2 regions of the Jiella sp. M17.18 genome follow, and region 2 is predicted to be linked to the other one. Evidence: predicted binding sites of a transcription regulator. Region 2 holds the regulator's gene; the other holds the start of a gene.
The links. Region 2 encodes LexA, which represses DNA repair genes until DNA is damaged. Its sites were predicted from a motif close to TGTTCNNNNTGTGTTCNG; they were not measured.

Region 1 (11,995 bases), on a different contig from region 2:
TGGAAGACCCCCTTGGAGGATGCCCGCATCATCTCCGGCTCGGCGATGCGGAAGGCCGCGAGAGCGGCATCCTTGTCGCCGGCTGCGATCGCTTCCTCGACCTTGCGCAGAAATGTCCGAACGCGCGAGCGGCGCGACGTGTTGATGGCCGTGCGGCGTGCGATCTTGCGCGTCGCCTTCTTGGCCGAGGGGGTATTGGCCATATCTCGTCTCTTTCCGTCAGTCGTCTCGTTGCACGCGCCGCGCGATGCTGGCCAGGAGCAGGCAGGCCATGAAGCAGGCAACGCAAAAACACGGACGGCGTCCGAAGACGCCGCCTTTTCGCCCCGGCTTATAAGAAGCCTGCTCGATCCCGTCAAGCGGTTGCGTCCGCCGCACAACATGAAAGGTCGGCGTCGGACCGTGACGTCTTGCTGGCCTTTCCTGCTCCAGCGGGTTCGGCCGGTGAGACGGCGTCCGCTTCATCCCGGCGATGCGTGGGCGGCCGCGGCATCGTCGGCACGCATTATAGACTCTTCTGCGTCGAGACTCCTCTGGGTGACGTGATGCCCAGGATGTCGGGGCGTCGCCTCGCGCTTCCGCCGCGTCCGGAACGGCGGAGACGGTCTTGCATCCGAACCGCCCGCGTCTTATAGGAGCAACCCTCGTGAGCCGTCCGGCAGGGCATGCCGTGGCGGTTCCTAATGCTGTCGCGACATCGTCGAAGCGGGCAGGGGCCTCGTGTCCCGGGCATCCGCTTTGCGTGGCGACCCCTCACACGGAGAGCAAAATGCCCAAGATGAAGACGAAGTCGAGCGCCAAGAAGCGCTTCAAGATGACGGCGACCGGCCGCGTGAAGGCGCAGCCGGCCGGCAAGCGTCACGGCATGATCAAGCGGTCCAACGACTTTATCCGCGACGCGCGGGGCACGATGATTCTGTCGAAGCCCGACGAGCGCATCGTCAAGACCTATATGCCGTACGACCGCTGAGCGGCCCGGCCAGGATAAGAAGAGTTTCAGGAGCTTAGATCATGGCACGCGTGAAGCGGGGCGTTACGTCCCATGCCAAGCACAAGAAGGTTCTCAAGCAGGCCAAGGGTTTCTACGGCCGCCGCAAGAACACCATCCGGGCCGCCAAGGCCGCCGTCGACCGCTCGAAGCAGTATGCGACGCGCGACCGCCGGGTGAAGAAGCGGAATTTCCGCGCCCTCTGGATCCAGCGCATCAATGCCGGCGTGCGCGAGCACGGCCTGACCTATGCCCGCTTCATCGACGGGCTGAACAAGGCCGGCATCGAGGTCGACCGCAAGGTGCTGTCCGACATCGCGATCCACGAGCCGGAGGCGTTCGCGGCGCTCTGCGAGCAGGCCAAGGCCGCGCTCGCCTATCTCACGGAGAGCGAGTTCGAAGGCGCCTATGAGCGCGCCGTCGGTGAGCAGCGCGCCGCCTGAGGCAGCCGCCATTCCAGGTGATGATGGAAAGGCTCGCGGCCGTTGAGGCGGCGGGCCTTTTTGCGTCTCGGGCTGCGCGGGCCTTTCCCGTCGGCGCGCCAGCCGCTATGGCAGCCGCAAGTGCCGGGACGTGAACGGTAGAAACAGGACGAGGAGCGGGCGCGTGACCACGAGCGAGACGATCGACACTACACAAGCTCTCGAACGGGACCTCCTGGAGGCGGTCGCCGCCGCGCGCGACGAGGCCGAACTGGAGGCGATCCGCGTCGCCGAACTCGGCAAGAAGGGCCGTGTCTCGGAAATGCTGAAGGGCCTCGGCAAGATGAGCCCCGAGGAGCGGCGCGAGGCGGGGCCACGGCTCAACGGGCTGCGCGACCGCGTCCAGAGCGCCATCGCGGCGCGCAAGGCCGACCTTGCCGACGCGGCCATCGCGGTGCGGCTTGCGGCCGAGCGCGTCGACGTCTCGCTCCCGGTGCGTTCCGGCCCGGCCGCGCGCGGGCGCATCCATCCGATCAGCCAGGTCGTCGACGAGATCACCGCGATCTTCGCCGATATGGGCTTCTCGATCGCCGAGGGGCCGGATATCGAGACCGACTACTACAACTTCACCGCCCTCAATTTCCCCGAAGGCCATCCCGCCCGGGAGATGCACGACACCTTCTTCCTAAAGGCGAATGCGGCCGGCGAACGCAAGCTGCTACGCACCCACACCTCGCCGGTGCAGATCCACACGATGGAGCGGCAGGCGCCGCCGATCCGCATCGTCATCCCCGGCAAGACCTACCGGCAGGATTCCGACGCCACGCACTCGCCGATGTTCCACCAGCTGGAGGGCCTCGTCGTCGACAAGTCCGCGAACATCGCCAACATGAAGTGGGTGCTGGAGGAGTTCTGCAAGGCGTTCTTCGAGGTGCCGTCGCTGAACATGCGCTTCCGGCCCTCCTTCTTCCCCTTCACCGAGCCGAGCCTCGAGGTCGACATCCAGTGCGACCGCTCCGGCGCGGAAATCCGCTTCGGCGAAGGGACCGACTGGATGGAGATCCTCGGCTGCGGCATGGTGCATCCGAACGTCCTGCGCGGGGTCGGGCTCGATCCGGACGAGTATCAGGGCTTTGCCTGGGGCATGGGCATCGATCGCATCGCCATGCTCAAATACGGCATGCCGGATCTCAGGGCCTTCTTCGATGCCGACATCCGCTGGCTCGAGCACTACGGCTTCCGTCCGCTCGACATGCCGACGCTGTTCGGCGGCTTGAGCAGCTGACGGCGGAACGCCGGAAGACCGCGCGCAGACGGCGACGTCGGGCGCAGGACCAGACCTGAGCCGGAAGCCGCCGGACGGCGCCCGGTGTCGCTCCAACCGAGGAATGCCATGTCCGTCCGTCTGACCGTCATCGATGCCATCGCCGTCCTCGCCGGCGCGATCATCGGTCTCATCGTGGCCGACATCGTCGCCTGGGCCTTCTTCAACACGGCGTTCCTCGGCATGGTCTCCTCGCTCGGCCGGTGGATCATCGTGCTGATCACCGTCGTGCTCTTCGCGGTCTACTATCGCGTGCTGCCGCCGACGGGTGCCGCGATCGCCGCCTTCTTCACCGGCATTTTCCTGCCGCTGGTGGCGGAGAAGATCGTGCTCGGCTCGTCGCTGCCGTTCAACTCGCTGCTCGTCGTGTTCGCCGTCTTCTCGCTGGTCGCGCTGTTCACCTACCGCTTCGTTCATGCCAACGGCGTGGTGCGGGACGTCGCCGGCGAACTCGGCCGGGGCGGCAACGACCGGTTCTGAGGCGCCCGGCCGGCGAGCACTGGAGGAAGAGCCAGCGCTGCGCCTTTGCCGGAAGCCGTCGGCGTTGACGCGGTGCGCGCCGCGTCCTACGCAGCGGCGGCCGCCCGACGTCTCCGCGCGGTGCACGACGCCCTCCGGCCCGATGGGCCCAACCCAGCCAACCGACGATCCGGACCCATGAAATTCACGCTCTCCTGGCTGAAAGACCATCTCGAGACCGACGCGCCGCTCGCCGAGATCTGCGAGCGGCTGACGATGATCGGCCTCGAGGTCGAATCCGTCGACGATCGCGCGGTGTTCGAGCCGTTCCGGATCGCGAAGGTCCTGACGGCCGAGCGCCATCCGGACGCCGACCGGCTGCAGGTGCTGTCCGTCGATGCCGGCCCCGACGTCAACGGCGGCAAGCCGCTGCAGGTCGTCTGCGGCGCGCCGAACGCCCGGGCGGGCCTCGTCGGGGTGCTGGCGCTGCCGGGCGTCTACGTTCCCGGCATCGACACGACGCTCGGCGTCGGCAAGATCCGCGGCGTCGAGTCGAACGGCATGATGTGCTCCGAGCGCGAGCTCATGCTGTCCGACAGCCATGACGGCATCATCGACCTGCCCGCGGACGCACCGGTCGGCACGAAGTTCGCGGACTATGCCGAACTCGCCGATCCCGTGGTCGAGATCAATCTCACGCCGAACCGGCCGGATGCGACCGGCGTCGCGGGGATCGCGCGCGACCTCGCGGCCTCCGGGCTCGGCCGTCTGAAGACCGCGGCGCCCGCGCGGATCGAAGGGGAGGGCGCCTGCCCTGTCTCGGTTCGGGTCGAGACGCCGACCTGTCGCGGCTTTGCGCTGCGCCAGATCTCGGGCGTCGCCAACGGTGCCTCGCCGGACTGGATGCAGAAGCGGCTGAAGGCGATCGGGCTCCGGCCGATCAACGCCCTCGTCGACATCACCAACTACCTCACCTTCGATCGCGGCCGGCCGCTGCATGTCTTCGACGCCCGGAAGGTGGCGGGCGACCTCGTCGTCCGCGGCGCGAAGGAGGGCGAGGAGGTGCTGGCGCTGGACCAGCGGACCTATACGCTGCCGGCCGGCACCTGCGTCATCGCAGACGACAACGGCGTCGAGTCGATCGCCGGCGTCATGGGCGGGGAGCATTCCGGCTGCGACGCGGCGACGACCGAGGTGCTGATCGAATCGGCGCTGTGGGAGCCGATCGACATCGCACGCACCGGCCGCACGCTCGGGATCATCACCGATGCGCGCTACCGTTTCGAGCGCGGTGTCGACCCCGCCTTCATGGAACCGGGGCTCGACCTTGCGACGCAGCTCGTGCTCGACATCTGCGGCGGGACGCCGTCGGGACGGACCGTCGTCGCCTACGACCCGCCGGCGCCGAAGACGATCCGCCTGCCGTTTTCGGAAGTCGAGCGGCTGACCGGCCTTGCCGTCGCGCGCGAGGCTCAGATCGACATCCTGACGACGCTCGGCTTCACGGTGCAGGCCGAGGCCGACGCGGCGGTCGTCACGGCGCCGAGCTGGCGGCCCGATATCGACGGCAAGGCCGATCTCGTCGAGGAGGTGATGCGCCTCACCGGCGTCGAGAAGATCGCGCCGGCGCCGCTGCCGGCCGCGGCGAGCGTCAACACCAAGATCCTCACCGTCCCGCAGATCCGCGATCGCGCCGCGCGGCGGGCTCTGGCCGCACGGGGCATGGTGGAGACCGTCTCCTACAGCTTCATCCCCGCGGCCCATGCGGGCGCCTTCGGCGGCGGCAGCGCGGCGCTGGTACTCGAAAACCCGATCTCCGCCGACATGTCCGACATGCGGCCGTCGCTGCTGCCCGGGCTGATCGCGGCAGCCAGCCGCAACGCGGCGCGCGGCTACGGCGACACGGCCCTCTTCGAGGTTGCAGGCGTCTATCTCGACGATACGCCCGAAGGCCAGCGGCGGGTCGCCGGCGGTGTCCGGCGCGGCACCGCCAACCTGGAGGGTGCCGGCCGTTTCTGGGGCGAAGCCGGCGGGTCCGTTGGCGTCTTCGATGCCAAGGCCGACGCCGTCGCGGCGCTCGAGGCGGCCGGTGCCCCGGTCGACCGGCTGATGATCGAGGCGCCCGCCAGCGACTGGTACCATCCCGGCCGCTCGGGGCGCATCAAGCTCGGCCCCAAGGTGGTGCTCGCCGAGTTCGGCGAATTCCATCCGAAGGCCCTGCGTGCGCTCGACGCCTCCGGTCCGCTCTGCGGCTTCGAAGTCTTCCTCGACGCCATTCCCGAGCCGAAGCAGAAGGCGACGCGCACCAAGCCGGTGCTGACGCTGTCGCCGTTCCAGCCGGTGCGGCGCGACTTCGCCTTCGTCGTCGACGAAGGTGTCGAGGCGCTGAAGATCGTCCGGGCGGCGGAGGGCGCCGACCGCAAGCTCGTGCGCGAGGTGCGGGTGTTCGACGTCTTCACCGGCCCTGCCCTCGGGGAGGGAAAGAAGTCGCTCGCCATCGAGGTGACGCTGGTCCCGCTCGACAAGACGCTGACCGAGGAGGATCTGGAAGCCGTATCGGCGAAGATCGTCGGCCAGGTGGAGAAGGCGACCGGCGGCACGCTGCGCAGCTGAGGCGAGGCGGCGCAGCAGACCGGCGGCGTCGCGCCTTCGCCGCCGCCTGCGGCCGTCGTCCGGCGCTGGGCGCGATCGCCCTGCAGCCCGTTCGGCGGCGGGAAGCGCTGCCATCGCTCAGGCTGCCGCGTTGAGGCGCTCGCCCGCAACGCGGTAGGAGATCGCCTCGGCGAGATGGATGCGGCGCACCGTTTCCTCGCCGTCGAGATCGGCCAGGGTGCGCGCGACCTTGAGGATCCGGTGATAGGCGCGGGCGGAGAACTTCATCTGCTCGGCGGCCTCGCGCAACAGCCTGAGCCCGCCTTCGTCCGGTTCGGCGACGGTCTCGATAAGCGCCGCGGAACAGTGGGCGTTCAGCGTCTCCGCACCGAGGCCCAGCGCCTGGTAGCGCTCTGCCTGGCGCCTGCGGGCGGCGGAAACCCGCGCCTTGACCGTATCGGACGTCTCTGAGGGCGAGGGACGGATAAGGTCCGCGGCGGTCACCGCCGGCACGTCCACCCTGAGGTCGATCCGGTCGAGCAGGGGGCCGGAGATCCGGCCTTGATACTCCGCGGCGCAGCGTGCGCCGCGCGCGCAGGTATGACCCGGCTCGCCCGCCATGCCGCATCGGCAGGGGTTCATCGCCGCGACCAGCTGGATCTTCGCGGGATAGCTGACGCGGTGGTTGGCTCGGGCGATGACGCTCTCGCCGTTCTCGATCGGCTGGCGCAGCGAGTCGAGCACCACCGGCGAGAACTCAGGCAGTTCGTCGAGGAAGAGCACGCCGCGATGCGCGAGCGACACCTCCCCGGGCCGGGCGCGCAAGCCCCCGCCGACCATTGCCGCCATCGAGGCCGAATGATGCGGCGCGCGGAACGGGCGACGGTCCGAGAGCTTGCCGCCGGACAGCTCGCCGGCGATCGAGGCGATCATCGACACCTCCAGGAGTTCGCGCGGCGTCAGCGTCGGCAGGATCGAGGGCAGGCGCTGGGCGAGCATCGACTTCCCCGAGCCGGGCGGACCCACCATCAGAAGATTGTGGCCGCCGGCCGCGGCGATCTCCAGCGCGCGCTTGGCGACGATCTGGCCCTTGATTTCGGCGAGGTCCGGCAGGTTCGCCGGCGCGGCGCGGATCGCCGGCTCCGGCCGGGCGATGACCTGCGTCCCGCGGAAATGGTTGGCGATCTGGATCAGGCTGCGCGCCGCGACGATGTCCATCTCGCCGCTGGCCCAGGCGGCTTCCGCCCCGCATTCGGCCGGGCAGATCAGCCCGAGATCGATCGCATTGGCGCCCATCGCCGCAGGCAGCACGCCCGCGACCGGCGCGATCATGCCGTCGAGCGAGAGTTCCCCGAGAACGACATAGCCCGACAGCGCGTCCGAGGGGATGGCGCCGAGCGCCGCCATCAGGCCGAGCGCGATCGGCAGATCGTAATGGCTGCCCTCCTTCGGCAGGTCCGCCGGCGCGAGGTTGACCGTCACCTTCTTCGGCGGCATCGAAAGGCCGGAGGCGTGCAGCGCCGCCTGGACGCGCTCGCGACTCTCGGCCACCGCCTTGTCCGGCAGGCCGACGATCTGGATGCCCACCTTGCCCGGCGCCACCATGACCTGGACGTCGACCGGAACGGCCTCGATGCCCTGAAAGGCGACGGTCTTCACGCGCGATACCATGCTGCCATCCCGAGACGGAGGCGGCCGCCCGGCCGCAAGACTGGGTTGAACCTTCAGCCATTGCAGCTAAGCATGTCGACGCGAATAAAACAAGAACAGGAAGCGAACGGAGCGAGCCGAATCGCGCCCGCCGTGTCGAACCGGTTGAATCCTAAAGAAGGATTACGCCTTCAGTCGGCGTTGAGAATCCCGGTCGAACAGCCGGTCCTAGGGCAGGATAGCCGGGAAGGAGAGCGACCAGAGCGCCGAAAAGATCAGCCCGAAGAACAGGATCCAGCCGAACAGCGTGTTCGACTTGAACAGGGCGAGACACTGGTCGGCATCGTCGATGTCGAGGCTGACGATCTGCCAGAGCATCTGCCCGGCACCGGCGGCGAGCGCGGCGTAGGCCGGCCAGGCCGGCCCGGCGCCGGGGACCGTGCCGGTCGTCATGAAGGCGAGGAGGAAGAGGCCGAGCGCACCGGCGTAGAGGGCCAGCAGCGCCGGTTTCGTCTTGTCGCCGAACAGCCGGGCCGTGGAGCGCACCCCGACCAGGGCGTCGTCCTCCTTGTCCTGATGGGCGTAGATCGTGTCGTAGCCGATCGTCCACAGGATCGAGCCGGCATAGAGCAGGAGGGCCGGCACGGCGAGGGCCGCCCAATGCGTCGCCCAGCCCATCAGCGCGCCCCAGGAAAAGGCGAGACCGAGACCGAGCTGCGGCCAGTCGGTGAAGCGCTTCAGGAAGGGATAGATCGCGACGGTCGCCAGCGACGCGATGCCGAGCACAATCGCGAAGATGTTGAACTGCAGGAGGACGAGGAAGCCGACCAGCGCCTGGATCACCAGGAAGAGCTTGGCCTGCAGCCGTGTGACCCGGCCGGACGGGAGCGGCCGCGACCTGGTGCGGGCGACGGCCTGGTCGATCTTCTGGTCGACGAGGTCGTTATACGTGCAGCCCGCCCCGCGCATCGCGACGGCGCCGATCAGGAACAGGAAGAGATGCCAGAGGCTCGGCAGGCCGGTATGCACCGCGCTCGGCGCGACGGCCTGCGGGGCGAGCGCCGCCGACCACCAGCATGGCCAGAGCAGCAGCTGCCAGCCGATCGGCCGATCCCAGCGCGCCAGTTGTGCATAGGGCCAGATGGCGCGGGGCAGCCATCGGTAGACCCAGTTGTAGACCGGAGCATCCGCAACCCGCCCGGTTCTGTCGGCGTAACCGCTCTTGAGATTCGACATGGCGTCAGGTTGATTGCAAAGACGCAGCAGTCAAGGAAAAATCATACATTCGGCGGACCTTCCTCCAGCGGTGCTTGGTCATTTTCGGTCGGTAGCGCAAAAGCGCAACAGTTTCGCGAAGGCCGATATGGTGGCTGGCTGACGATCTTCCGGACGGGGGCGGCGAGGATCGGCTTCCCGTTCCGGCCTCCAGTCGCCTGCCCGTGCGCCGGATCCTGCCGGCTCCGCGGCGGCTCATCTGGAGTCCCGCGTCACGGCCGCAAGCCGGGCTCGCGCGGGGGAGCGTTTTGGGAAACGGCCGCGGTAACGGCCGGCGCGGGCGGATGTGCGCCGCCACCCGGGCGCTTGATCGAAGCCGCCGCACTCCGCTACCCATGCGGTCTGCCGGATGCGCTTGCGGGCGCATCGTCCTTCAAGGGCCGGGCGATTCTCCTCGCCGGCCGTGCCGAAAGAACCTCCTGATGGCCAATCTCGACAGCGTCCTTGCCTGCCTCGACCTCAATCTCGATCGCTCCGTCGGGCGGCTGAACGAGCTTCTCGCGATTCCCTCGATCTCGACCGACCCCGCCTATGCGGCCGACTGCCGCCGGGCGGCGGAGTTCCTCGCGGGCGATCTCTCGGCCATCGGCTTCGACGCGGGGGTGCGCGACACCTCGGGCCATCCCATGGTCGTCGCCCATCACGACGGGCCGGAGGGCGCGCCGCACGTCCTGTTCTACGGGCATTACGATGTGCAGCCGGTCGATCCGGTCGACGAGTGGGAAACCGCGCCCTTCGAGCCGCAGGTGAAGGAGATGCCGGACGGCTCGCGCCGCATCGTCGCGCGCGGCTCGGCCGACGACAAGGGCCAGCTGATGACCTTCGTCGAGGCCTGCCGCGCCTATATCGCGGAGACCGGCGGCCTGCCCTGCAAGGTGACGATCTTCCTGGAGGGCGAGGAGGAATCGGGGTCGGATTCGCTGCTGCCCTTCCTCGACGCCAACCGCGCCGAACTCTCCGCCGACATCGCGCTCGTCTGCGACACCAACATGTGGGACAAGGAGACCCCGGCGATCGCGACAAGCCTGCGCGGCCTCGTCGGCGAGGAGGTGGTGATCAAGGCGGCGAGCCGGGACCTGCATTCCGGCTATTACGGCGGCGCGGCCGCGAACCCGGTGCGCGTGCTGGCGAAGATCCTGGCCGACATCCACGACGAGACCGGGCGCGTCACCATCCCGGGCTTCTACGACAATATTCCCGAACTCCCCGAGGAGGTGAAGGCGATCTGGGACGGCCTCGGCTTTTCCGAATCGGAATTCCTCGGCGAGGTCGGCCTGTCCGTGCCGTCGGGCGAGAAGGACCGTTCGGTGCTCGAACAGCTCTGGTCGCGGCCGACCGCCGAGTTCAACGGCATCTCCGGCGGCTATACCGGCGCCGGCTTCAAGACGGTGATCGCGGCGGAGGCCTTCGCCAAGATCTCCTTCCGGCTCGTCGCCGGCCAGGACCCGGAGAAGATCCGCGCCGCCTTCCGCGACTTCGTCACCAGCCGCCTGCCGGCGGACTGCGAGGCCGAGTTCCATCCGCATGGCGGCTCGCCGGCGATCCAGCTGCCCTTCGATTCGCCGTGGCTGGAGAAGGCCCGCGCCGCGCTCTCGGACGAGTGGCCGAAGCCGGCGGTGATGATCGGCATGGGCGGCTCGATTCCGGTGGTCGGGGAGTTCAAGGACCGGCTCGGCATGGAGTCGCTGCTGGTCGGCTTCGGGCTCGGCGACGATGCGATCCATTCGCCGAACGAGAAGTACGAGATGACATCCTTCCACAAGGGCCAGCGCTCCTGGGCGCGCATCCTCGACGCGCTCGGCCGCAAGGGCTGACAGGGCGACGGGTCGGGCGGCCGCGTCGGTCGCCCGGCCGTCGCCGTCACACGGCGACGGGGGGAGCCTCCTCGGCACGCGGCGTCTCAGGCTCCACGCTGCCCACCATGCGCCAATGGACCTCCTCGTCGTAGAGCGAGCGGAGTTCCGCATTGCGGCTTTCGAGTTCCGCGATCGACCCTCGCGCCCGGTGCAGTCTGGTCCTGACGGAGAGGACCGCGAGGCAGGCGAGGGCGATCGCGACGAAGCAGCCGACGGAAAAGACCTGCCGCTTCAGCGGGTCGGCGACCGGATCTGCGCCGATGACCGCCGCGATGGCGAGGAAGCAGGCGGCGAGGAAGATCATGACGCTGCGGGTAAGGGCGACGGCACCGAGGGCGACGACGAGTCCCACGAAGGCCAAGAGCGGGTGCGCCTGCGCCGCCGCCTGAAGGTCGCCGAGCCAGGCGAGCGCGACCGGCTCCGCCGCCGCCCACCAGGCCCCTGCGCTTGCCTCAAGCGTGTCCAAGTCCATGACGCCGCCTCGTCGGATCCTGCCGCGGCCCAACCTGCGAATGCCGCGCCGGCCATTTCAGCCGAAGTCTCCGCCATGCGCCAGACCGTTTCTGCAGCGAGCGCCCCGCCGGCCGGCCGCGAACCGTCTCCGCACGCCGGAGCGTCCGCTCAGGCGGCGCCGGAGGCCAGAGGCTGCTGCGGCCGCATCGCTACTCCGCCGGGTTCGAATTCTCGGCGAGTTCCTGCTGGGCCTCGACGTCCGGCTGGCGGGTGAAGCCCTTCAGCCCGGCATGGAGGTTGCGGTCGCGCTCGATCTCCACCGGCGAGGTGAGATAGGCGGTGATCAGCTCGGCCAGCGAGCGCAGCGCGTGGACATGGATCCGCTCGTAGCCGTGCGAGGCATCGACGCCGAAGGTGATGAGGGCGGTGCGCACGTCGTGGCCGGCCTCGATCGCCGAGGCGGAATCGGAGCGGTAGTAGCGGAAGATGTCCTTCTGGTAGCGGATGTCCTCGTCCTGGCAGAGGCGCACGAGCTTCTTCGTCAGGTGATAGTCGAAGGGACCGGTCTGATCCGCCATGGCGACTGTCACGCCGAATTCGGCCGAGTTCTGGCCCGGCGCCGAGGTGCCGTTGTCCACCGCGATCATCGAGGCGACGTCCGGCGTCAGGATTGAGGCGGCGCCGACGCCCACCTCCTCGGCGATGGTGAACAGCCAGTGCGTGTCGACCGGCGTAGAGGCGCCGGCGCGCTCCATCGCCTCGATCGCGGCCAGCATGACGGCGACGCCCGCCTTGTTGTCGAGATGGCGCGAGACGATGAAGCCGTTGTCGAGGAATTCCGGCTGCGGGTCGATGGCGACGGTGTCGCCGATCTCGATCCCGAGCTTCGCCACTTCGTTCCTGTCGCGGGCCAGCGCATCGACGCGAAGCTCGACGAACTCCCAGCCGACGGGGAGGGTATCGACCTCCTCGTTAT
Region 2 (11,995 bases):
GGAACAGCATTTCGGCGCGCGCGTGAAGAGCCGGCTGAAGAGCCTCTCGAAGGCAGCGCACGTCCTGACGCTGACGGCGACGCCGATCCCGCGCACGCTCCAGGCAAGTCTCGTCGGGCTGCAGGATCTGAGCGTCATCGAGACGCCGCCGGTCGCCCGGCAGCCGGTCCGCACCGTTTCGGCCTTCGCCGAAGCCGAGGTCCGCGATGCGCTGCGCCGGGAGAAGCGCCGCGGCGGCCAGAGCTTCGTCGTCTGCCCGCGCATCGAGGACATCGCGCCGATGGCCGAGCGGCTTCGTGCCCTGGCGCCGGAACTGAAGCTCGCGGTCGCGCATGGCGAGATGAAGGCCGCCGACATCGACGCCGTCATGCTGGACTTCGCCGATGGCGGCGGCGATGTGCTCCTGGCGACGAACATCATCGAGAGCGGCCTCGACGTTCCGAACGCCAACACGATGATCGTCTGGCATGCCGACCGGTTCGGCCTCGCCCAGCTGCACCAGCTGCGCGGGCGGGTCGGGCGCGGGACGCGGCGCGGCACGGCCCTGTTCCTCACCGAGCCGGAGCAGACGGTCGGCGAAGAGGCGGAGCAGCGGCTCGCCGCAATCGCGGCGCTGGACCGGCTCGGCGCCGGCTTCGGCATCAGCGGGCGCGATCTCGACCTGCGCGGCGCGGGCGACCTTCTCGGCGAGGACCAGGCGGGGCACATCCGCCTCATCGGCATCAGCCTGTACCGCCACCTCCTGGACCGGGCGGTGAAGGCGGCGGAGGGCGCAGCCCTCGAGGACGAATGGCGCCCGACGATCAGGCTCGGCATCGGCGGGCGCATCCCGCCGGAGTACATCCCCGAGGACGAGGTGCGCATCGACCTCTATGCCCGCTTCACGGCGGCCGAGGACGCGCAGGCGCTGGCCGCGCTGGAAGACGAAGTCGCGGACCGCTTCGGGCCGCTGCCGGACGCGATGTCGGACCTCCTCGCCGTGGCCGAGATCCGCATCCGCTGCCAAAGGGCCGACATTGCGGAGCTCGACGGGGGGCCGCAGGCGATCGCGGCGACCTTCCGTCCGGCGCGGGGGACATCGATGAAACGCAAGCAGCCGCCGCCGGGGCTCGAATGGTCGGGAGACCGGCTCCTCCTCAGGCAGGACAGCGCCGACGCCCGCGAGGCGCTGCAGCTTGCCAACCGGCTGCTCGACGCGATCGGGAACGCCGGGTAGCCTCAGCCGGCGGTACGCTGAGAGGCGGCCCGAAGACGAAGGTCGCGAGCGCCGTCGGAAGCCGGACTCTCCAGCCGCTGACGGTGGCAACAGACCCGTCGACAGCGACGATCTCAGCGAGCACCATCGGCGCGGCCAGTCGTCGAACCGCTGAAGCCTCCCGGTCAGCGAGGGCCCCGAAGCCCGCACCGCTTTGCGGATCCCGATCCAGTCCTGGTGGCCGGTTCCAGGCGCACCGCGATCGTTCTCGCAGGCATGGAAATGACCGAGCATCCCCTTCCCGAGCTTGCGGATCGCATCCGGAATGCTCTTCTCCTCGATATTGGCGTGGAATGTGTCGATGTGGACGCGGAAGGCCGGGCTGCCGACGTCCCGCACCAGTGCCGCCGCCTGCTCCGTCAGGTTGATCATGTCGGTCTCGAAGCGGTTCAGCGGCTCGACGCCGACGGTGACACCGGCATCCGACGCCACCTTGCCGAGTTTTTGCAGGTTCTCGACGCACCAGGCCCATTCGCGCTGCTTCTGACCCGCGTCGACGAGACGGGTCTTGCCGACGGCGGAGTAGGCCGGCCCCGAGAAAATCTCAGCACCGACCGCCTCAGCGAACCGTATGCCGTCCCGGATGTAATCGACGCCCGTCTGGCGCACCGCCGGGTTGTCATGGCTGATGTCCCGCGACGGCCCGAAGGCGCCGCAGACGGTCACCGCGAGCCCGTTGTCCTCGACAATCTTGCGCAGGAGAACAGCATCGACGAGCGCGGGATCGTCCAGCGCGACTTCCAGCACGTCGAAGCCCATCGCCTTGATCTTCGGGACCAGTCCGAAGTCGTTCGTCGTGAATGGAGATGTCCAAACCCACGTGTTGACGCCGATCTTCATCGCTTTCGCCCTCCCGGAGATGCCGGCCGGACGGTACCGAGAGCGGCCGACTGGCTTGATGATGGCGGTAAGTCTCCAAGAGGGCCCTAAGCATCGTAAAGGAGCAATCGCGTCAGAAAGTTGAGATCTTTAACCGGAAGATTGGCGTGCGGAGCCGGAAGAAGCCTCAGGAATGAAATTCCAGGAGATCATTGCGCTGCTTCACCGTCGGTCCAGCGCAATCTTGATCTGTCACGTCATCCGGCACTCTGTGATGCCCCCGCACGGCGACCGGGATCAAAGGCTTTCTGCGCCTTTCGCTCTCGACACCTGTCATCGATCCCGCTCGGGCAAGTCCTGGACGATCTGCGAAACTGAAGAGCCGTCGACGCGAACGCGTTTCCGATGAAGCCGTGAAACCTCCAAGCTCTTTCGAGACTGAAAGCCCGGATAGAGGCTGGAGGCTGGAGGCTGGACTGGCGAACAGCATTTGCTGGCCTCTATAATCATTCCGTCGGGGGCAGCGGCGAGGACCGCTGCGGGATCCGGTCTTGGGGAGGAGGGTGTTCTGGTGGCGCAACGGCGAACGATCGCTGTCGTCGGGCTCGGCTCGATGGGCAAGGGCATGGCGGGCTCGCTTCTGAGGGCGGGCCATACCGTCTTCGGCATCGATCTGGACGAACGGGCGGCGCGCGACTTCGTCGCGGCGGGCGGTGCGCCCGGCGACGCGGGCGAGCGGGCGGAGGAGATCGACATCCTCGTGCTGGTGGTCCTCAACGACGTGCAGACCGAGGCCGTGCTGTTCGGGCCGGGCGGCTGGGCGGACCGCCTGCGCCCCGGTGCGGCGGTCGTCTCCTGCGCCACGATGGCCCCGGACTTCGCGCGCTCGCTCGCGGAGCGGTGCCTGGCAAAGGGGCTGCACTATCTCGATGCGCCGATTTCCGGCGGTGCCCGCAAGTCGGCCGAGGGGAAGCTCTCGGTCATGGCGTCGGGGTCGCCGGATGCCTTCGCCCTTGCCGCGCCAGTGCTCGAAGCCTGCGCCGAGACGGTGTTCAACCTCGGCGACGCGCCCGGCAGCGGAAGCGCGATGAAGGCGGTCAACCAGCTCCTCGCGGGCGTGCACATCGCCGCCATGGCCGAGGCGATGACCTTCGCCATCAACCAGGGGATCGCGCCGGAACAGGTGCTGGACGTCATCCCGAAATGCGCCGGCACGTCATGGATGTTCGAGAACCGGGCGCCGCATGTGGTCGAGGGGGACTACACGCCGCGCTCGAGCGTGAACATCTGGCCGAAGGATCTCGGGATCGTCCTGGACATCGCTCGCAAGTCCGGCTTCGGCGCGCCGCTCACCGCCGCCGCGCTGCAGCAGTTCCTCGCCGCCTCGGGCTCCGGCCTCGGTGCCGAGGACGACGCGGCCGTCGCGAAGGTCTACGCCCGCAACGCCGGAATCCGCCTGCCGGGCGACCCTGCGTAACCGCTATCGCGGCGCCCTGCCGCGGCACCACCGCCGCGGCGCTCGCCGCGGCGGACAGCTTCCGGACGCCGCTCGGCTGTCAGGCCGCCAGCCGACCCCCCTCGCCCGAACGCGCCGTTCAGAGCGTGACGCCGAGGCGCTCCGCCCAGACCAGCCCGGCGTCGGTGCCGTCGCGCGGCTTGTATTCGCAGCCGACCCAGCCGTCGTAGCCGATGCGATCGAGATGGGCGAAGATCCGGGGATAGGCAATCTCGCCCTCGTCCGGCTCGGCGCGGCTCGGCACGGCGGCGATCTGGACGTGGCCGATGAGCGGCAGGAAGCGCTCCAGCTTCGTCATCACGTCCCCTTCGGTGACGCCGACATGGTAGACGTCGAACATCAGCTTGATCGTGTCGGAGCCGATCTCCTCGATCAGCCCGACCGCCTCCGCCAGCGTCGAGTAGAAATAGCCCGGCTTGTCGCGCGGGTTGAGCGGCTCCAGCAGCAGCGTCACGCCCTCTGACGCCGCCTTCTCCGCGGCGAGCATCAGGTTCGACCGCATCGTCTCGCGCGCCTTCGCCCGCTGGCCCTCCGGCACGACGCCGGCCATGGCGTGGACGGAGATGGCGCCGGAGCGGCGGCAATAGTCGAGCGCCTGGTCCACCGAAGCCTGGAACTCCGCCTCGCGCCCGGGCAGCGCGCCGAGGCCGGACTCCCCCTTCTGCGCATCGCCGACCGCCGTGTTGATGCCGAGCAGCGTCACACCGCTTGCCGCGCAAGCCGCGCGGACGGCTTCCGGGGCAACGTCGTAGGGCCAGTGCAGCTCGACCGCCTTGAAGCCGGCCTTGCCCGCCGCGTCGATGCGCTCGAGCAGCGGACGGTCCGGCCAGAGAAAGCCGAGATTGGCGGAAAAGCGCGGCATGACTATCCCTTCAGGCTGAAGGAGGCGTCGAGGTCGGCGACCTCCTCCGGCGTCAGCCGGCGGACCTCCAGGTTTCGCGTCATGATCAGGAGCCTCGCCGTTTCCTCCAGCTCCTCGATGGCGAAGACGGCCGCCTCCAGCGACGGCCCCGCGACCACCGGCCCGTGATTGGCGAGGAGGACGGCCGGGTGGCGCGCGGCCCGCTCACGGATCATCGGGGCAAGCGCACTCGATCCGGGCCTGGCATAGGGCAGGACCGGGACGCGCCCGACGCGCATGACCACGTATGGCGTGATCGGCGGCACCGCGTCTTCCGGATCGACGTCGGCGAGGCAGGACAGCGCCGTCGCATGCGTCGAGTGCAGGTGCACGACCGCCCGCGCGCTCGGCCGCGCCTCGTAGAAGGCGAAGTGCAGCGGCCGCTCCTTGGTCGGCGGATCGCCGTCGACATGGGCGCCGCCGGCGTCGAGGCGCGACAGCCGGTCCGGATCGAGGAAGCCCATGCAGGAGTTGGTCGGCGTCATGAGGAAGCCGCCGTCCTCCAGCCGGACGGAGATGTTGCCCGACGAGCCGACGGTGAAGCCGCGCTCGAACAGCGAGCGCGCCCAGCGCACGATCGCATGGCGAAGCTCCTTCTCCGTCATCGCGCGGCTCCAAGGACCGCGAGTGCCTTCTCGAAGAACTGCGCGTCGCCGAAATTGCCGCTCTTCAGCGCCAGACGCAGCGGCACCGGGTCGTCGGCCGCGAGCGCCGGCACGCCGGGCGCGATCTCGGGCCCGACCTGCAGCGCCGCGAGCTTCAGCGCCGTCACGACGGCCCCGGACGTCTCGCCGCCGCCGACCGCGATGCGCCGCACGCCGGCCGCGACGGCCCCCGCGCACAGCTCCGAAAAGAAGCCCTCGATGGCCGAGGCGACCCGCTCGCGACCGAAGCGCTCCTGCACCGCCTTCACGGCGGCGGGCTCGGCGGTCGAGTAAAAGATCGGCTCCGCCTCGGCATGGGCGCCGAGGAAATCCAGCGCCGAGCGAACGGTCGTCTCGCCCGACAGGACCGCCTCGGCCGAGACGACGAAGCCCGGATGGGACTTCAGATAGGCCGCGACCTGCTCGTTGGACGCTCTCGAGCACGAGCCGCAGAGGGCGATGGCCGGCCCCTTGACCGGGGTGTAGTCCGAGCCGGCATCGCGCAGCAGGCCGCGCCGGCGGAAGTTCTCCGGCAGGCCGAGGGCGATGCCCGATCCACCGGTGACCAGGCGGTGGTCCGCCGCCGCCTCGCCGATCGCAAGGAGGTCGGCATCGGTGACGGCGTCGACGACGATCAGCCGCTTGCCGGCCTCCGCCTCCGCCCGGAAGCGTGCCGCAATCTCTCCCGCTCCGCCCCGCACGGCGCCGTAGCCGACATGGCCGACCGGCAGCGGCGTCTGGCGCTGCAGCCAGCGCCGGATGTCGGCGTCCGTCATCGGGTTGAGGGGATGGTGCTCCATCCCGGATTCGCTGAGCAGGCGATCGCCGACGAAGAGGTGGCCCATGTAGAGCGTGCGGCCGGTGGCCGGAAAGACCGGGCAGACGATGGCGGCGTCGGCGCCGAGCCTGTCGATCAGCGCCGCCGCGACGGGCCCGATATTGCCCTTCGGTGTGGAATCGAAGGTCGAGCAGTATTTGAACAGGAACTGCCGGCAGCCCTGCCCCGCCAGCCAGTCCGCCGCGGCGAGCGAGGCGGCGACCGCCTCGTCCGCAGCGATCGAGCGCGTCTTCAGCGCGACGACCGCGGCTTCGCAGTCCGGCCCCTCGCCCGATTCCGGCACGCCGGAGAACTGGACGGTGCGCATGCCGCCCTTGGCAAGGGTGTTGGCGAGATCGCTCGCCCCGGTGAAGTCGTCCGCAATGCAGCCGAGCAGCATGGTCAGCGCCCCTCCAGGCTTCCGGTCTCGAGAACGGTCCGCAGGACCGAACGGGCGGGTGTCTCCGCCCGCAAACCCGGCACGCTCGCGCGCCAGACATCATCGCGCGGCCGACCCTCCGCCGCAGGACGATGGGCGAGCCCGCGCCACGTCATTCGGACCGCCTCAGGGACCATCGCATGCATCTCCATCGCCTCCCTTTCGAACAGTCGCACCGCTCCCTCCATGGCCGACCTGGGTCCTGCCCTGCGTCAAGTGGCCCCCTCACCTGCAGCCAGAGACTGCTTGGTCGATGCATGGATTCGCGCCAGATGCCGGGCGAAGGCCTCGACGACGCCCGCGCGATCACGCGCGGAGAGGGCGTCGACGATGTCGCGATGGTCCCGATAGCTCTGGTCGACCGCCTCCGGCTGCGACATCACCCGCCGGCGATGCCCCATCATGTAGCCGTAGAGCGCCATGGTCGTATCGACGAGGATCGGGTTGCGCGCCGCCCGGTAGATGGTGCCGTGGAAATCGCGGTCGCAGATCAGGAACTGCACGGCATCGCCCTTCACCGCATCCTGGCGGCGCAGAAGCTCGGCGAGAACGTCGAGGGTCGCCGCGTCGATGTTCTCGGCGGCATCGGCGACCACCGCGAGTTCGACGACCATGCGCGCCTGGTGGACGTCGTCGACGTCGTAGCGGTTGACCGCGCTCGTGCGCACGCCGCTGGAGACCAGGAGGCCGACATCGGCGCTGACGATGCGGGTGCGCGAGCCGTGGCTGATCTCGGCGAGGCCGTGGGCGGCCAGCGTGCGCACCCCCATCCGTACGGTCTCGCGGCTGACGCCGAAGAGCGCCGCGAGCTCGCGCTCGCCCGGCAGCTGATCGCCCGGATGCAGCACGCCCGATGCAATGAATTCGGCCAGCTTGCCGCAAAGCCTGTCGCTCGCAGTCTCGCGCGCCAGCCCATTCGGCAGATCCGCCATTCCCGACAGAAGACCCGATTCCACCGCGATACCGCCCGACCAAAAGGACCACTGGTCCGATAACCGGACCAGTATCGAGGCATCACGTTACGGTCAAGCCGCCGCCGGCCGGCAACGAATGCAGATATTTAGAATGATCTGGCTGGGGCGGCAGGATTCGAACCTGCGAGTGGCGGCACCAAAAGCCGCTGCCTTACCGCTTGGCGACGCCCCAAGCGCGGATGCGCGTGACCCGTGCTATAGCGACTGCGATCCGCGTGCGCAATCGCCGCTCCGGCGCCGGCCACGCGCGGCAGCTGCCTCCCGCCGGCCATGCCTGAACCGTCGGTGCCGTGCGGGATACGCTCGATCCGGTGCCGGCTTACCTGAGGCTCCTTGCAAAAACGATGGGAGACGGCGAACGCCCCGCCCGGCCGTTGCAGCGAGGAAGGGGCTTGCAGAACACAACTAGAACAGATAGCTTTGTTCAGGTTTTGTTTTGAGGATCCGCCCATGCTGACGCGCAAGCAGCACGACCTTTTGCTGTTCATCCACGAGCGGCTGAAAGAGACGGGGGTGCCCCCCTCCTTCGACGAGATGAAGGATGCGCTCGATCTGCGGTCGAAGTCCGGCATCCACCGGCTGATCACGGCGCTGGAGGAGCGCGGTTTCATTCGGCGCCTGCCCAATCGGGCGCGAGCGCTCGAAGTGCTGAAGCTGCCGGAATCGATGCGCAATGCGGGCCGCCCCGTCGCCGTCTCCGGCGGACGCACCGGCTTCACGCCCAGCGTCATCGACGGCAGCCGGGGGACCGCGGCCGCGCCGAAGGCGCCAGCCGCGCCGCAGGCCGCCGCGGATGCCGCGGTCACGGTGCCGGTCATGGGCCGGATTGCCGCCGGCGTGCCGATCTCGGCGATCCAGCACAACACCCATTCGATCGCCGTCCCGCCGGACATGATCGGCACGGGCGAACACTATGCGCTCGACGTCAAGGGCGATTCGATGATCGAGGCCGGCATCCTGGACGGGGACACGGTCGTCATCCGCCGCTCCGACACCGCCTCTCCCGGCGAGATCGTGGTGGCGCTGGTCGACGACGAGGAGGCGACGCTGAAGCGGTTCCGGCGCCGCGGCGACCGGATCGCGCTGGAGGCCGCCAATCCGGCCTACGAGACCCGCATCTTCGGCGCCGATCGCGTCAAGGTCCAGGGCCGACTGGTCGGCCTCATCCGCCGCTACTGATCGGCGGCGGCGGGAGGAGGTCGCCGGATGTCACTCCCGCCGCCCGCCGCTGTCCTCGCCGAACGACGGAGGCACCGCGTCCTCCGCGTTGTCGGCGGCGGGGTCGGATGGCTCTGCCGGCTGGTCGGCCAGCGGCTGTTGCTCTTCCTCCCGCGCCCCTGCCTCGGCGTTGCGGCCCTTCGGGCGGTGCCAGGATTCTGGCCAGGGCGCGGCTCGGTGGCGGTTCCACGGGGCCGCGGGGACGCCGATCGACCTTCTGAACACGGGCCGCCCCGTCTGGGGGTCGCGGCGGATCGCGAGCGAGCCGGTCTCGCGCAGGGTCCGCAGCGTGACGAGCATCGCGCCGGATCGGCAGGCGGTCAGGCGGATGGCGCGCGCGACGATCGCGACATCCGCGTGGTCGCAGGCATAACCGGTCTTCCTGTAGTCGTCGGTCCAGACGATCCGCAGGCCGCTCGCCGTGCCGAAGCTGCAGACCTTTTCGCGGCATTTTGCGTCGATCCGGGGGCGAAGCGCCGGGTTGTCGCCGGCCGACGGAGACGCACCGCTTCGATAGGCACGCTCCCATTGATCGGCGACGAAGGCGTTGGTTCGCTTTCGCAGAAAGGCGACCGCGCCGTCGGGCGACAGGGCGGCGACTTCCCTGCCGCTCTCGAAGACGAGAAGGTCGGGCCGCGGCGTCCGGTCGGGCGCGAGGATAAGGCCGATCACCGCGAGCGGAACCGCCACCCAGCGGAATTGGCTGGCGAGGAAGGCCGCCGCCAGGATCGCCGCCGCGAGAAGCAGGAGCCCTGCCCCGCTGACGAGGCCGATCGACTGATCCGGGAGCAGGCCGTACAGCCGGTGCGTGATCCTCAGGACGAGGCCAATCGCCGCGCCCATCAGCTCGAGCGGCCAGGCGTCGAGCCCGAACGGCATCAGGAGGCAGCTCGCGAGCGCGAGCGGCATGATGGCGAAGCTGAAGAGCGGCATCGTCAGAAGGTTGGTGATGACGCCGAAGGCGGCTGCCTGCTGGAAATGATAGGCGGCGAAGGGCGCCGTGGCGGCGCCCGCGATCAGCGACGTCGCAACGATCCCGCCGAGCGCGCCGACGCCGAGGCGAAGCGGCGATCGCGCCTTGCGTGCCCGCCTCTCCTCCAGCTGCCGCTGGCGCCGCCTCGCAAAGGCGCCATAGGCCGCGACGAGGGCTGCGGTGGCCGCGAAGCTGAGCTGGAAGCTCGCGGTCGTCACCACATGCGGCGCCAGCACGATGACGATCGTCGCGGCGATCGAGACGTTCCGGATCGTCAGCGCCGGTCGATCGACGATGACCGCCACAAGCATGATCGCCAGCATCACGAAGGCACGCTGCGTGGCGACATTCGCGCCGGAAATGCCGAGATAGAGCGCGGCCACCGCCAGCGCGATCGCGGCGGCGACCTTCTTGGCCGGGATGCGCAACGCGGCGCCCGGCAGCAGCGCGATCAGCGACCGGACCAGCGCCATGGCTGCGCCCGTCACGATGGCGAGATGCAGGCCCGAGATCGCCAGCACATGGGCGATGCCGGTGCTGCGGAACCAGTCGGCGACATCGTCGGGGATGCCGTCGCGCTCGCCGGTGATGAGCGCCGCGGCGACGGCGCCTTCGGGGCCGGGAATGACGGCGCGAATCCGCTCGGTCATCGCCTCCCGCAGGCGCGCCAGCCAGATCGCCACCGCGCCCGGCCCGCCCCCGGGGCCTATCGCCGGACTCCCCTCGGATGGCCGGCTGCTCGGCGCGCCGAGGCTGAAGCCATAGGCGCCGAGCCCGTCGAAGAAGGGCGAATAGGCGAAGTCGTAGCCGCCGGGATAGGCCGGGCCGGATGGCGGCCCGAGCCGCACCAGGGCGTAGAACGCCTCGCCCGGCGCGATCGGCTCGTGGCGGCTCGCAACGAGGATCCGCGCCCGTTCCGGCGGCCGCGACAGCGTCGGGCGCGCCGTCGCCGCGATGTCGACGACGTAGCGATACCGTCCGCGATCGTCGCGCGAACGCTCCGCCACCACGCCGGCGATGCGCGTCGTCGCCGTGCCGGAGATGATCGTGGTGGTCGTCCAGGCCTCCTCGACGAGCGCCAGCGCGGCGCCCAGGAAGACGAAGCCGGCCGCGAGAAGGGCATTTCTGCGCCATGGCCGTTCGGCGATCCGCCATGCCGCCAGGAGGAGCAGAGCCGCCGAGACGGCCGCAACGACCGGGATGGGGCGCCAGCCGCCGGCGATCGCGGCGAGCGCTCCCGCGATCAGGCCGACCGGCATCAGGTGGAAGCCGGTCCGGGCAGCGGCTTCGGCGTCCGCCTGCCGTTCGAGCCAGAGCCGGAGCACATCGACGAGGAGCCCGGGGTCGGCGAGAAGGTCGCGCGGACGCAGGCGCAGCATGCCGTCGACGCCAGGGCGGCCTCTCGCCGTTCGCGCGGTCTCGCTCTCCGGATCCTCGCTCCAGGCCATCCGGCGGCGGCTCCGTTGCTTGTCTCTCCGCTCGCCTATGCTACACAGCGCCCACGCAAAAGCGATGGCGGCGCTGCCAAGCCTGCCGCCCAGCCTCATCTTCTAGACGATCGGAGCACCCATGGCGGCAGACGTCGTGACCCGCTTTGCCCCCTCGCCGACCGGCTTCCTGCATATCGGCGGCGCGCGGACGGCGCTTTTCAACTGGCTCTTCGCCCGCGCCAAGGGCGGCAAGATGCTCCTTCGGATCGAGGACACCGATCGCGAGCGTTCGACCCAGGCGGCCGTCGATGCGATCATCGAGGGCCTCGATTGGCTCGGCCTGACGGCCGACGAACCGCCGGTCTCGCAGTTCGAGCGCGCGCCGCGCCATCGCGCGGTGGTCGAGGAGATGCTCGCCCGCGGCCAGGCCTATCGCTGCTATGCCAGCCAGGCGGAGCTGGAGGAGATGCGCGAGAAGGCCCGGGCCGAGAAGCGGCCGCCGCGCTATGACGGGCGTTGGCGCGACCGCGACCCCGCCGAGGCGCCGGAGGGCGTCAAGCCGGTGATCCGCCTGCGCGCCCCGCTGGAAGGCGAGACCGTGGTCGAGGACCAGGTGCAGGGAACGGTGCGCTTTCCCAACAAGGATCTCGACGACCTCGTCCTGCTGCGTTCGGACGGCACGCCGACCTACATGCTCGCCGTCGTCGTCGACGACCACGACATGGGCGTCACCCACATCATCCGCGGCGATGATCATCTCACCAACGCCGGGCGGCAGACGCTGATCTATCAGGCGATGGGCTGGGACGTGCCGGTCATGGCGCATATTCCGCTGATCCACGGACCCGACGGCGCCAAGCTGTCGAAGCGGCACGGTGCCCTCGGCGTCGAGGCCTACCGCGCCATGGGCTATCTGCCGGTCGCGCTGCGCAACTACCTCGTTCGGCTCGGCTGGAGCCATGGCGACGACGAGATCATCTCGACCGAGGACATGATCGCCTGGTTCGAC

Region 1: a site for LexA is predicted at 7,548-7,565, ahead of AB5S17_RS11810 (YifB family Mg chelatase-like AAA ATPase). Genes of this name have one in related genera too.

Annotation. Positions count from the first base shown of each region.
Region 1 covers NZ_JBFTEH010000005.1:230,245-242,239, reverse strand. Annotated here, with positions in the region: gene rpsT (30S ribosomal protein S20) at 1-203, opposite strand, end outside; gene rpmI (50S ribosomal protein L35) at 770-970, shown strand; gene rplT (50S ribosomal protein L20) at 1,012-1,431, shown strand; gene pheS (phenylalanine--tRNA ligase subunit alpha) at 1,613-2,695, shown strand; gene AB5S17_RS11820 (hypothetical protein) at 2,804-3,214, shown strand; gene pheT (phenylalanine--tRNA ligase subunit beta) at 3,392-5,806, shown strand; gene AB5S17_RS11810 (YifB family Mg chelatase-like AAA ATPase) at 5,924-7,456, opposite strand; gene ubiA (4-hydroxybenzoate octaprenyltransferase) at 7,664-8,671, opposite strand; gene AB5S17_RS11800 (M20/M25/M40 family metallo-hydrolase) at 9,133-10,524, shown strand; gene AB5S17_RS11795 (hypothetical protein) at 10,571-11,038, opposite strand; gene AB5S17_RS11790 (osmoprotectant NAGGN system M42 family peptidase) at 11,229-11,995, opposite strand, start outside.
Region 2 covers NZ_JBFTEH010000007.1:198,518-210,512, forward strand. Annotated here, with positions in the region: gene AB5S17_RS14730 (DEAD/DEAH box helicase) at 1-1,216, shown strand, start outside; partial or broken gene AB5S17_RS14735 (sugar phosphate isomerase/epimerase family protein) at 1,451-2,095, opposite strand; gene ltnD (L-threonate dehydrogenase) at 2,646-3,551, shown strand; gene AB5S17_RS14745 (hydroxypyruvate isomerase family protein) at 3,670-4,452, opposite strand; gene otnC (3-oxo-tetronate 4-phosphate decarboxylase) at 4,455-5,096, opposite strand; gene otnK (3-oxo-tetronate kinase) at 5,093-6,352, opposite strand; gene AB5S17_RS14760 (FadR/GntR family transcriptional regulator) at 6,604-7,347, opposite strand; tRNA gene AB5S17_RS14765 (tRNA-Gln) at 7,463-7,537, opposite strand; gene lexA (transcriptional repressor LexA) at 7,816-8,544, shown strand; gene AB5S17_RS14775 (ComEC/Rec2 family competence protein) at 8,575-11,004, opposite strand; gene gltX (glutamate--tRNA ligase) at 11,126-11,995, shown strand, end outside.